DNA from 2 places in the Bradyrhizobium sp. CB82 genome. Region 2 is predicted to be linked to the other one. Evidence: predicted binding sites of a transcription regulator. Region 2 holds the regulator's gene; the other holds the start of a gene.
What was found. The regulator LexA, encoded in region 2, represses DNA repair genes until DNA is damaged. The targets are predictions, from matches to a motif close to TGTTCNNNNTGTGTTCNG.
Positions count from the first base shown of each region.

Region 1: QA640_RS29415 (DNA repair protein) is a predicted target of LexA. The motif match lies at 1,470-1,487, and genes of this name have one in related genera.

Region 1 covers NZ_CP121650.1:6,029,073-6,034,101, reverse strand. The annotation lists gene QA640_RS29420 (UdgX family uracil-DNA binding protein) at 1-1,386, opposite strand, end outside; gene QA640_RS29415 (DNA repair protein) at 1,553-2,365, shown strand; gene QA640_RS29410 (DNA polymerase Y family protein) at 2,256-3,851, shown strand; gene QA640_RS29405 (error-prone DNA polymerase) at 3,848-5,029, shown strand, end outside.
Region 2 covers NZ_CP121650.1:5,144,643-5,149,671, forward strand. The annotation lists gene QA640_RS25055 (hypothetical protein) at 1-66, shown strand, start outside; gene glp (gephyrin-like molybdotransferase Glp) at 411-1,622, shown strand; gene lexA (transcriptional repressor LexA) at 1,798-2,496, shown strand; gene QA640_RS25070 (hypothetical protein) at 3,099-3,536, shown strand; partial or broken gene QA640_RS25075 (ComEC/Rec2 family competence protein) at 3,545-4,921, opposite strand; gene QA640_RS25080 (hypothetical protein) at 4,942-5,029, opposite strand, start outside.

The sequences.
Region 1 (5,029 bases), 880 kb from region 2:
TGCCGATTTTTCCCGGAATCCGGCGGCAATCTTCAGGTCATCGACGAAACGCTGGTATTCCAGCTCCTTGGCCTTGGGGTCCGGCAGCCGCAAGAGATAGGACGGGTGCACCGTCACCAGCGCTTTGCGGCCGTCCGGCAGAGCGATCAGCCGGCCGCGGTTCTTGCCGATCGGGGTGATCTTGCCGAACACGCTTTGCGCGGCGGTCGCGCCCATCGCAACGACGAGGCTGGGCTGGAGGGCCGCCAGTTCCCGTTCATACCATTGCCGGCACGCGCGGATCTCCGGCGTGGTCGGCTTCTGGTGCAGGCGGATTTTTCCGCGCGGCACAAACTTGAAATGCTTCACCGCGTTGGTGACGTAGACCTTCCTGCGATCGACGCCGGCCTCTTGCAGGGCGCGATCGAGCATCTGCCCGGCCGGTCCCACAAAGGGGTGGCCAGCGAGGTCTTCCTTGTCGCCGGGCTGTTCGCCGACCAGCATGATGGTGGCGGACTTCGGGCCTTCGCCGAACACAGTCTGCGTCGCATCCTTGTAGAGAGGGCAGGCGCGGCAATGGGCGGCCTCCTTGCGCAGCGTCTCGAGATCATCGGCGGCGGGTTTGCGTGTCATGGGTGCCTCCGGACGCGGGGTAGTCTGTCCGCCGGTCCAGCGTTCGGCGTCAGTGAGCAGAGGTTCAAGTATCGAGGCTTCGGGGAAGTTCCTCCCGCGCTGTTTGGGCGCTTCCGGTGTGATCGACCGGTCCGCCTGGAAGTGGCGGCGCCAGGTTTCCTCCAATCGGTTTGGTGCTGGCATCTCCGTCTGGCTGATCCCCGCCGTGAACGAGATGACGTGGCCGTTCCAATGGGCGCAGATGTCGGGCGTGAGAATCGACCAGGGCATGTCGGCATAGCGACGCGCGAAGAAAGGTGCCGCGAATTCGACGATGTGATGCTCCGGCACGAACCAGGCGGCGTAATGCGCCTTCTGCTCGCGTCCGATCTCGCGGAAACGGACGACATCGCGCATGCGCTGCACGTCGCGGTGCACGCTGTTTGCCATCGCGGTGGCCAGTGCCACATCGGGATCGGTCATCTCTGCCAATAGGTCGTGATCGGCCTTCAGTCGCCACAGCAGGCGATAGAGCAGTGCAAAGCGTTGGACGTCACGATTGAGGAGCGCGACGCGCGCAAGCTCGATGAAATTAGCCGGCACGTTGAAGGTGCTTTCGATCTCGATCGGCGGCAGGCTCGGCGCTTCTGACAGGCCGGGCGGGATTTGTTCTGTGGTTTGGCCCTGCACGTCCCATATCACATCGACGGGGGCGATGTGATGCAGTGCCAGCGCGCGTGCGGCTTTGCGCCAGCCGTCGAAATCAGTCTCGCTATCGAGGGTGATGAGGTACATGGCACTTGAATCCTATTGATTCCGCTCATGAATCCGGCGGCGCGCCAATTCGGTTGACTCCGGCGGCGCTGTTGGCTTTATATTAGAACATATCATGAACAAATGAGCCAGCCGATCGTTTGTCTTTCTGACGATCCTGGCGACCCTCAGTGAAGGAGCGGCGAGCATGAGCGGCGCACGCGGAAGCGCGCTTGCGGTCTTGCGTGGCCAGATCGAGCGCATCGAGACGTCGGAGGCCGCGCATCATCGCGATCGCGTGGCGCTCGGCCATCCGGAAGTGGATCAGGCTTTGCAGGGCGGCCTTGCACGCGCCGCGATCCACGAGGTGTTTTGCGAGGGACGCCATGGCACGGCCGCGACAGGCTTTATCACGGGACTCGCCGGCCGCGTGACCGCGCGCCGGCCGCTGTTGTGGGTGCGGCAGGATTTTTCGGACGTCGAGGCGGGCGCGCTGTCGATGAACGGGCTTGCCGAGCTCGGCCTCGATCCGCGCCATGTGGTGATGGTACGCGCTGCCGATGTCGAGAGTGCGCTGCGGACGTCAGCTGATGCGCTTGCCTGCGATGCGCTGGGTGCCGTCGTGCTCGAGCTCTGGGGTGAGACGAAACAGTTCGATCTCGTGGCGAGCCGCAAGCTGACGCTTGCAGCCCAGGCTTCCGGCGTGACCGGGCTGCTGTTGCGGATGGCGGCAAACCCTCTGCCGTCGACCGCGGAAACCAGATGGATGTTGCGGGCGGCGCATTCGCCGCCTGGACCTACTTCAAAGCCTGCGGCGCTTTGGAGCGCCTGGGGCGCGCCTTGCTTCGATGCCGAGCTCGTTCGCAATCGCCATGGCCCGGTCGGCCGGTGGATCATGGAGTGGAAATGTGATGAGTGCCTGTTCAGCGAACCGTCGCCGTATCCTCAGCCTGTGGCTGCCGCGCCTGCCCATCGATCGCATCCGGCGGGTTTTCTCAGCGATCGGCGGAGAGCTAGCTAAAGACGAGCCGAGCATCGTCGTCGCAAAGGAGAATAATGCGCTTGTTATTTACGCTCTCGATGAGGCGGCCGGACGCTTCGGCCTGCATATCGGCCAGCCGTTGGCGAACGCCCGCGCCATTTGCCCAGAGTTGAAAGTATTCGACGCCGATGTCGCGGCAGATGCCAAGACGCTCGAGGATATCGCCGACTGGTGCGACCGCTTCACGCCGCTGGTGGCGCTCGATCCGCCGCATGGCCTGTTCCTCGACATCACCGGCTGCGCGCATTTGTTCGGCGGCGAGGCCAACCTGTTGCAGGCGCTCGTCCGTACGCTGGCGCGGCAGGGTTTTGCGGTCAGCGCGGCGATCGCCTCGACCTCAATCTGCGCGCGCACGCTGACGCGGCAGGCCTCCGGCACCATCGTTGCCGATGGCGCTGAGGCGGAAGCGATCAACCGCTTCCCGGTCTCCGCGCTCGGCGCCGATGACGCCATCACCACGGGCCTGCGCCGCGCCGGCTTGAAAACCATCGGCGCTGTCGCTTTGCGCAGCTCCCATGAGATCACGGCGCGCTTCGGTGCGCGCTTCTCGACGCTGCTTGCGCATGCGCTGGGGCAGGGCGATGCGCCAATCAGCCCGCGAAAACCGCTGCCTGACTACATCGTGGAAAAACGCTTCGCCGAGCCGATCGCGACCGACACCATGATCGCGATGACGCTGTCGCGGCTTGCGGATACGCTTGTTACCTCGATGGAGAAGCAAGGCAAGGGTGCGCGGCGGCTGGAGGCGTCCTTCTTCCGCACCGACGGCGTGGTGCGCGCGATCATGGTCGAAACGGGACGTCCGGTGACGCGAAGCGCAGTCATCGACCGGCTCTTTCGCGAGCGGCTGGATGCGCTCGCCGATCCCCTCGATCCCGGCTTCGGCTTCGACATGGTGCGGCTGTCGGCGAGCAGGACCGAGACCGTGGTGCAGGAGCAGCGCGATCTCGATGCGCACGTCCACGACAATGACGAACTCACCGCGCTGATCGACCGCATCGCCGCGAGGATCGGCGGCAAGCGCGTCGTCGTGCACCTGCCGCAGGATACGCATATCCCGGAGTGCGCCGTGCTGGCCGTGCCCGCGCAGCATCATCTTGCCGCTGCTGCGCAGGCTGAATGGCCATCGCGCGTTGAGAGCGAGCCGCCGCTGCGTCCGTTGCGGCTGTTCGACAGACCGGAGCCGATCAAGGTGCCGTTCGCGACCGTGCCCGACGGCGCGCCGCATCAATTCACCTGGCGCCGCGCGCTGCATGCGGTGGTGCGGGTGGAAGGGCCCGAGCGCATCGCGATGGAATGGTGGCGGCAGGACGGCAAGCAGCTCACGCGCGATTACTTTCGCGTCGAGGATGCCGAAGGCCTGCGGTTCTGGATCTTTCGCGATGGTCTCTACGACAGCGAGCTCGTGGACGAGGAGGGCAGGTCCGTTCCCGCCAACTGGTATGTGCACGGTCTCTTCGCATGAACACGCCAGCCTATGCCGAGATCGGCATCACCACCAATTTCTCCTTCCTTCGCGGCGGCTCGGATCCGCGCGCCTATGTGCATCAGGCCAGCATTTTGGGCATTCCCGTGATCGGGATTGCCGATCACAACACGCTTGCCGGCGTCGTGCGTGCTTATAAAGAGCTCGACAATGCCGAGGTGCTGCACAAGCCGAAGCTCCTGATCGGCGCGCGCATCGTTTTCATCGACGGCACGCCCGACATCCTGGTCTATCCACGCGACCGCGCCGCTTACGGCCGGCTCTGCCAGCTTCTCACCAGGGGCAAGCGCGGCGATGACATCACGCGGATCGAGAAGGGCGAGTGCCATCTCAGCTTCGCCGATCTCCTGGAATTTACCGAAGGCCAGCTCCTGGTCCTGACGCTGCCGCATCGCTTTGATACAGCGAAGGCGCTGGACGTGCTTGCCGGGCTGAAGGCGAGCTCTGCCTATGGCGTGTGGCTGGCGGCGAGCCTGCTCTACCGCGGCGACGGTCGGCGCCGTCTCGCGCGGCTCGATGATCTCGCAGCGAAGGCGAAAGTGCCGCTGCTCGCGACCAACGAAGTGCTCTATCACCATCCCGCGCGTCGCCCCTTGCAGGACGTGCTGACCTGTATCCGGGAAAAGACCACGATCGAGGTGGTCGGGAAGAAGCTGGAGGCCAACGCCGAGCGGTTTCTGAAAACGCCCAGAGAAATGGCGCGGCTGTTCCGCGATTTCCCCGCGGCGCTCGCAGAGACCATGCGCTTTGCCGACAGCATCGACTTCTCGCTCGACCAGCTCAAATATCAATATCCGAACGAGCCGGTGCCGCCGGGCAAGACCGCGCAAGGGCATCTGGAGGACCTGACCTGGGCCGGCGTGCAGACTTATTTCGGCGGCAAGATCGACGACAAGCTCCGCGCCACCCTGCACAAGGAGCTCGCGCTGATCGCCGAGCTGAAATACGCGCATTATTTTCTCACCGTGCACGACATCGTCCACTATGCGCGCAGCCAGAACATTCTGTGCCAGGGCCGGGGCTCGGCGGCGAATTCGGCCGTGTGCTACGTGCTCGGCATCACCTCGGTCGATCCGACCAAGGTCGATCTGTTGTTCGAGCGCTTCATCTCCAAGGAGCGGCTGGAGCCGCCCGACATCGACGTCGATTTCGAACAT
Region 2 (5,029 bases):
CCGGAGAAGGATGTCGGACTGAGGGCGCCCGACGTCGATCCGGACAACGAAACGGGAGCCTCCTGATGTTAGCCGTGAGCCTGGTCGTCGCCGTGGCATGTCTGGCCACCGTCATTCCCGTCTTTCTCGTCATCGAAACGATCACGCGGCGACCCCGGTAAGCACTTTCGACCCACGAGTTGGTCCAGTCGCCACCTTGCGCCCGTATGGTCTCGACTTCCCCCCGGCCGCGCGCCATCGATCCCGGCATCCCCCGTCGCGGTGCCTCGCTCTCCCTCCCCGCGCTACACCGTCGAAACGACAAGCCCATCACTTCCGCCCCGTCTGCCTGTCTTTTGCTTCGACGCCTGCACTCGGCTAGAACGCTGAGCCCGACCGGGATGTTGATTTTCCATGCAGGAGTTTTGTCCGTGGCCCTGATGCCGGTGTCTGATGCGCTCGCGGCAGTGCTGGCGGGCGTCGAGCCCGTGGCGGAGGAGATGGTCGCACTGGAAGCCGCCTACCATCGCGTGCTGGCGCGCGATGTGGCGGCGCGGCGCACGCAGCCGCCGCAGGCGATGTCGGCAATGGACGGCTATGCGGTGCGCGCGGCCGATGCGGCGACGGTGGACGCAGAGCTCACCGTGATCGGCGAGGTCGCGGCCGGTCGACCGTTCACCGGCGTGGTGGGCGCGGGTGAAGCAGTGCGGATCTTCACCGGCGGCGTGGTCCCCGATGGCGCCGATGCGGTGGTGATCCAGGAAGACACGGTCGCCGACGACAGGCGCGTCACGATCAAGGAGGCCGCGATCGTTGGTCGGCACATCCGTCCGGCCGGCGTCGATTTCCACGAGGGCGAGGTGCTTCTGAGGACAGGAGCCCGGCTCACCGAACGAGACCTGTCGCTGGCGGCCGGCATGAACCACCCGGCGCTTGCCGTCCGCCGCCGGCCCAAGGTCGCGATCCTCGCGACCGGCGACGAGCTGGTGATGCCGGGTTCGACGCCCGGCGCGGGCCAGATCGTCTTTTCCAACGGCTACGCCCTGCATGCACTGGCGCGGGCCGAGGGTGCCGAAACGATCGATCTCGGCATTGCCGCCGATACCGTTGCGGCGACCACGGCCGGCATCCGCCGGGGCCGCGAGAGCGGCGCCGACATCCTGATCACGACCGGCGGGGCTTCGGTCGGCGACCACGATCTGGTCAGGCCGGCGCTTCAGGCCGAAGGCTTCGAGATGGCGTTCTGGAAGATTGCGATGCGGCCGGGCAAGCCGATGATGCACGGCCACCTCGGCGCGATGCGGGTGATCGGCCTGCCCGGCAATCCGGTCTCGTCTTATGTCTGCGGCTTCCTGTTCATGGTGCCATTGATTCGCGCGCTTGCAGGCCGCTCTGGCGTCCATCACCGCCGCGAGCGCGCCGTGCTTGGGTGCGACGTCGGGCCTAACGACGTCCGCGAGGACTATCTGCGCGCCCGGCTCGAGGAGCGCGAGGACGGCACGCTGGTGGCCCTTCCCGTCAACCACCAGGACTCCTCGCTGCTTGCGAATCTTGCTGCCGCACAAGCACTTCTCGTGCGCGCACCGTTCGCGCCGAAGGCCGAGGCAGGCACACCTTGCGAGGTGTTGCGGCTGCCCTTGTAAGGGCGATCTGATTCGCGCATGACGCGAACTTCGCTGCGTTCACCCAAAATTAAGTGGTTGCGGAACACATATCGAACATATAGTGTCCGTTCATGATTTGTTTCGAGCATCTAGCGGCTTCTGCTGAATCCGACGTCTCGGAATCGAACGACGTCAACCGGGGGACTTGGTCGAGATGTTAACGCGCAAACAATACGAGCTTCTGCGGTTCATCAGTGAGCGCCTCAAGGAAAGCGGCGTGCCGCCCTCCTTCGACGAAATGAAGGACGCGCTGGATCTGCGCTCGAAGTCGGGCATCCACCGCCTGATCACCGCGCTCGAAGAGCGCGGCTTCATCCGTCGTCTGCCCAATCGCGCGCGCGCCATCGAGGTCATCAAGCTGCCCGAGCTTCAGGCGGCAGGCGCCGGCCGCCGCGGCTTCACGCCGAGCGTCATCGAGGGCAATCTCGGCAAGGTGCGGGGCCCAAGCGCTCCCGCCGACGAGGGCGAGCGTCCGGTCGCCGTGCCCGTGATGGGACGGATCGCGGCCGGTACGCCGATCGAGGCATTGCAAACCCGTAGCCACACCATCAGCGTCCCTCCGGACATGCTCGGCTCGGGCGAGCACTACGCGCTCGAAGTGCGCGGCGATTCGATGGTCGATGCTGGCATCCTGGATGGCGACATGGCGCTGATCCAGCGCAACGAGACCGCCGATACCGGCGACATCGTGGTGGCGCTGATCGACGACGAGGAGGCAACGCTCAAGCGCTTTCGCCGCCGCGGTGCGTCGATCGCGCTGGAGCCCGCCAACACCGCCTATGAGGTGCGCATCCTGCCGCCGAACCGGGTGAAGATTCAGGGCAAACTGATCGGGCTGTACCGGAAGTATTGATTGCCCTCGTCCGGCAGATTGCCGGTCATCGCGCGGCGCCGCGGGGCGGACGGATTGTCCGCTCCGGGTGGATAGCATTTTCGCTTCCTCCGATTATCCCCACACCCTGCGCAGAGCCACATCCTCGAGCGCTGCAGGCGCGAAAGCGCTTTGCACAATGCAGAGGACAAAGCCATGCGACAGATGATTTTCAGCGTGATCTCGGCAGCGCCTTGATCGCGGGATCGGCTTCCGCGAGCGACGCAGCGCAGCACCACCATGCCGTCCGCAAGACGGAGCACGCGGCAAGCGCGCCATTCCGCAATTGCAGCAATGCGATCGCACCTGCCGCGCCGGCGAGGTGGCCCCCTACGGGGTACTCGGCTCCTGCCGGCCAGTGATAAAAGCTCGGATGTGTGAATGGTGTAAACCAAGATAGAGTCGCAGCGAGAGGCTTTGTTCCTCGTTCGCCGGGAAAGATCAGGAAAGATAATGTGATCGGGCGGCGCGCAGACGGGCCGCAGATTTGCCCACAAACGCGATACACTCGAAGGCTTCCACTCTGATAGAGGCCTGCGCCTCCGGGGGGCGCGGACCTGCTATCTCGCATGAGGAGCACTCCGATGTGTGACTACAGCCTACATGCCGTTGCGACCCGCCCCGCTCAAGTCGGCGAGACGATCGTCACGACAACTTTCCGCGGCACCTCGACGCGTGGATTTGCGTCGGAGCGTGATCTCTCGGTTGCCGTCTGCCTCCTGCCCGGCACCGAGCTCGCCTTCGCCGACAACGTCCGCTACGACAATCGCTGGATCTGGACGCGCACCGTCAACTCCCGCGTCGGCAAGTTCGGCAAGGTCGATCCGCACATTCCTGATCGTCATCATGATGCGATCGAATTCCCCGACGGCAACTACGTGCTGGTGACGCAACTCGTCGAAGGCCAGCGTGCCACCGTTCTGCAATTGCCGGTGACGCAGCCGCTCGGCGAGAAGACAGAGCAGCCGGCCGTCGAGCAGCACACGACCACGACGACCCCGACACGTCTGCCGATCGGCTGACGCGTCTTTTAATCCTCGGCCTGCAGGTCGGCCTCCGACGGCGTAGCGTCCTTGCTGTGTAACGTGGCCGGCCGCGGTGCGAGGCTGAGCTCGAAATCGCTATCGCCGGCCCCGGCCGGCGACCAGGGGCGGTTTGCGCCCCTTGCTTTTGCCGTTTGCAGCGTGAACCCGTCGCCGCTCCGCGACAGCGCGAGGGCGCCCTGCGTCTTCAGACGCTCGCGATCCACGACCATCGCCGCGCAATCTGGCGCGGACGGTTTCACCGTCACCACCAGCGCTGCCCGGCCGCAATCATCCGCTAGCGCATCGACGCGCAGCGAGAGCGCGACCAGGCGACCATCGGCGAGCGGCGTTACGCAGCCGGCCTCGTCGCATGAGACGCCGTGGGCGAGCGAGGTATCGGTCGCGCTGCGCGGATCGGCATCGGCGGCAAGCCACTCCTTGAGGAGGAAATTGTCCTTGCCGGTCCGGATCAGGTGCAGCCGGCCGTCCTTGCCGCGCACCGCGACGCTGTGGCCATCGCCTGCGATCAGGATGTCGGGCTGGCGCATATGCAGCGCCCAGCCAAGCGCGAGCGCCAGCACGATGACGCCGGTCCAGCGCAGCGGCGTCCGCAACAGGCCCATCACGATGAGGCCGATGCTGGCGGCAATCAACGGTCCGGTACCGAATGCCGCGACGCGGCCGACTGCGCCCGGCAAGGCCGCCACCCAACGCGCGACTGCGATCATCCAGTCGATGCCGATCCCCATCAACCACCAGAACACGCCGTCGAGTCCGAACGGCGCCGCGATCAAGCCCAACAGGCCGGCGGGCATCACCAGCGCAGAGACCACCGGCATCGCCGCGAGATTGGCGAGCACGCCGAACGGCGTGATGCGATGGAAATGGAAGGCGGCGTAGGGCGTGGTCGCAAGTCCCGCGATCAGCGAGGCCATCAGCAGCATGACGAGCTCGCGGCCGCCCCACAGCGCGATGCGGGCGGTGGCGGAGTGGTCGGGCGACGCGAACAGGTTCGGCATGCCGATCTGCACCAGCGCGACGAGACCAAGCGTTGCCGCGAATGACATCTGAAAGCTCGGATGCACGAGGGCTTCCGGGGCGAGCGCGAGCACGATCAGTGCAGCGACCGCCAGCGTGCGGAAGGTGATGGCACGCCGATCGACCATCACCGCGATCAGCACCACCGCCGTCATGAAGAACGAGCGCTGGGTTGCGACCTCGCCGCCGGACAGCAGCAGGTAAAACGCGGCAGCCATCAGCGCAGCCGCAGCCGACCATTTCTTGATCGGATAGCCGACCGCGAACCCCGGGATCAGCGCCAGCAGCGCGCGCACCGCAAAGAACACGACGCCGGCGACGACCGCCATGTGATAGCCGGAGATCGGTCAAGCAGAGATTTTAGTTAGGAAATACAGCGCTTTAATGCACTCTTGCTTCCCAAGAAATCTCGCTGGGAAGCATCTGGGACGCGGAACAGCCGTTCCCGCTCG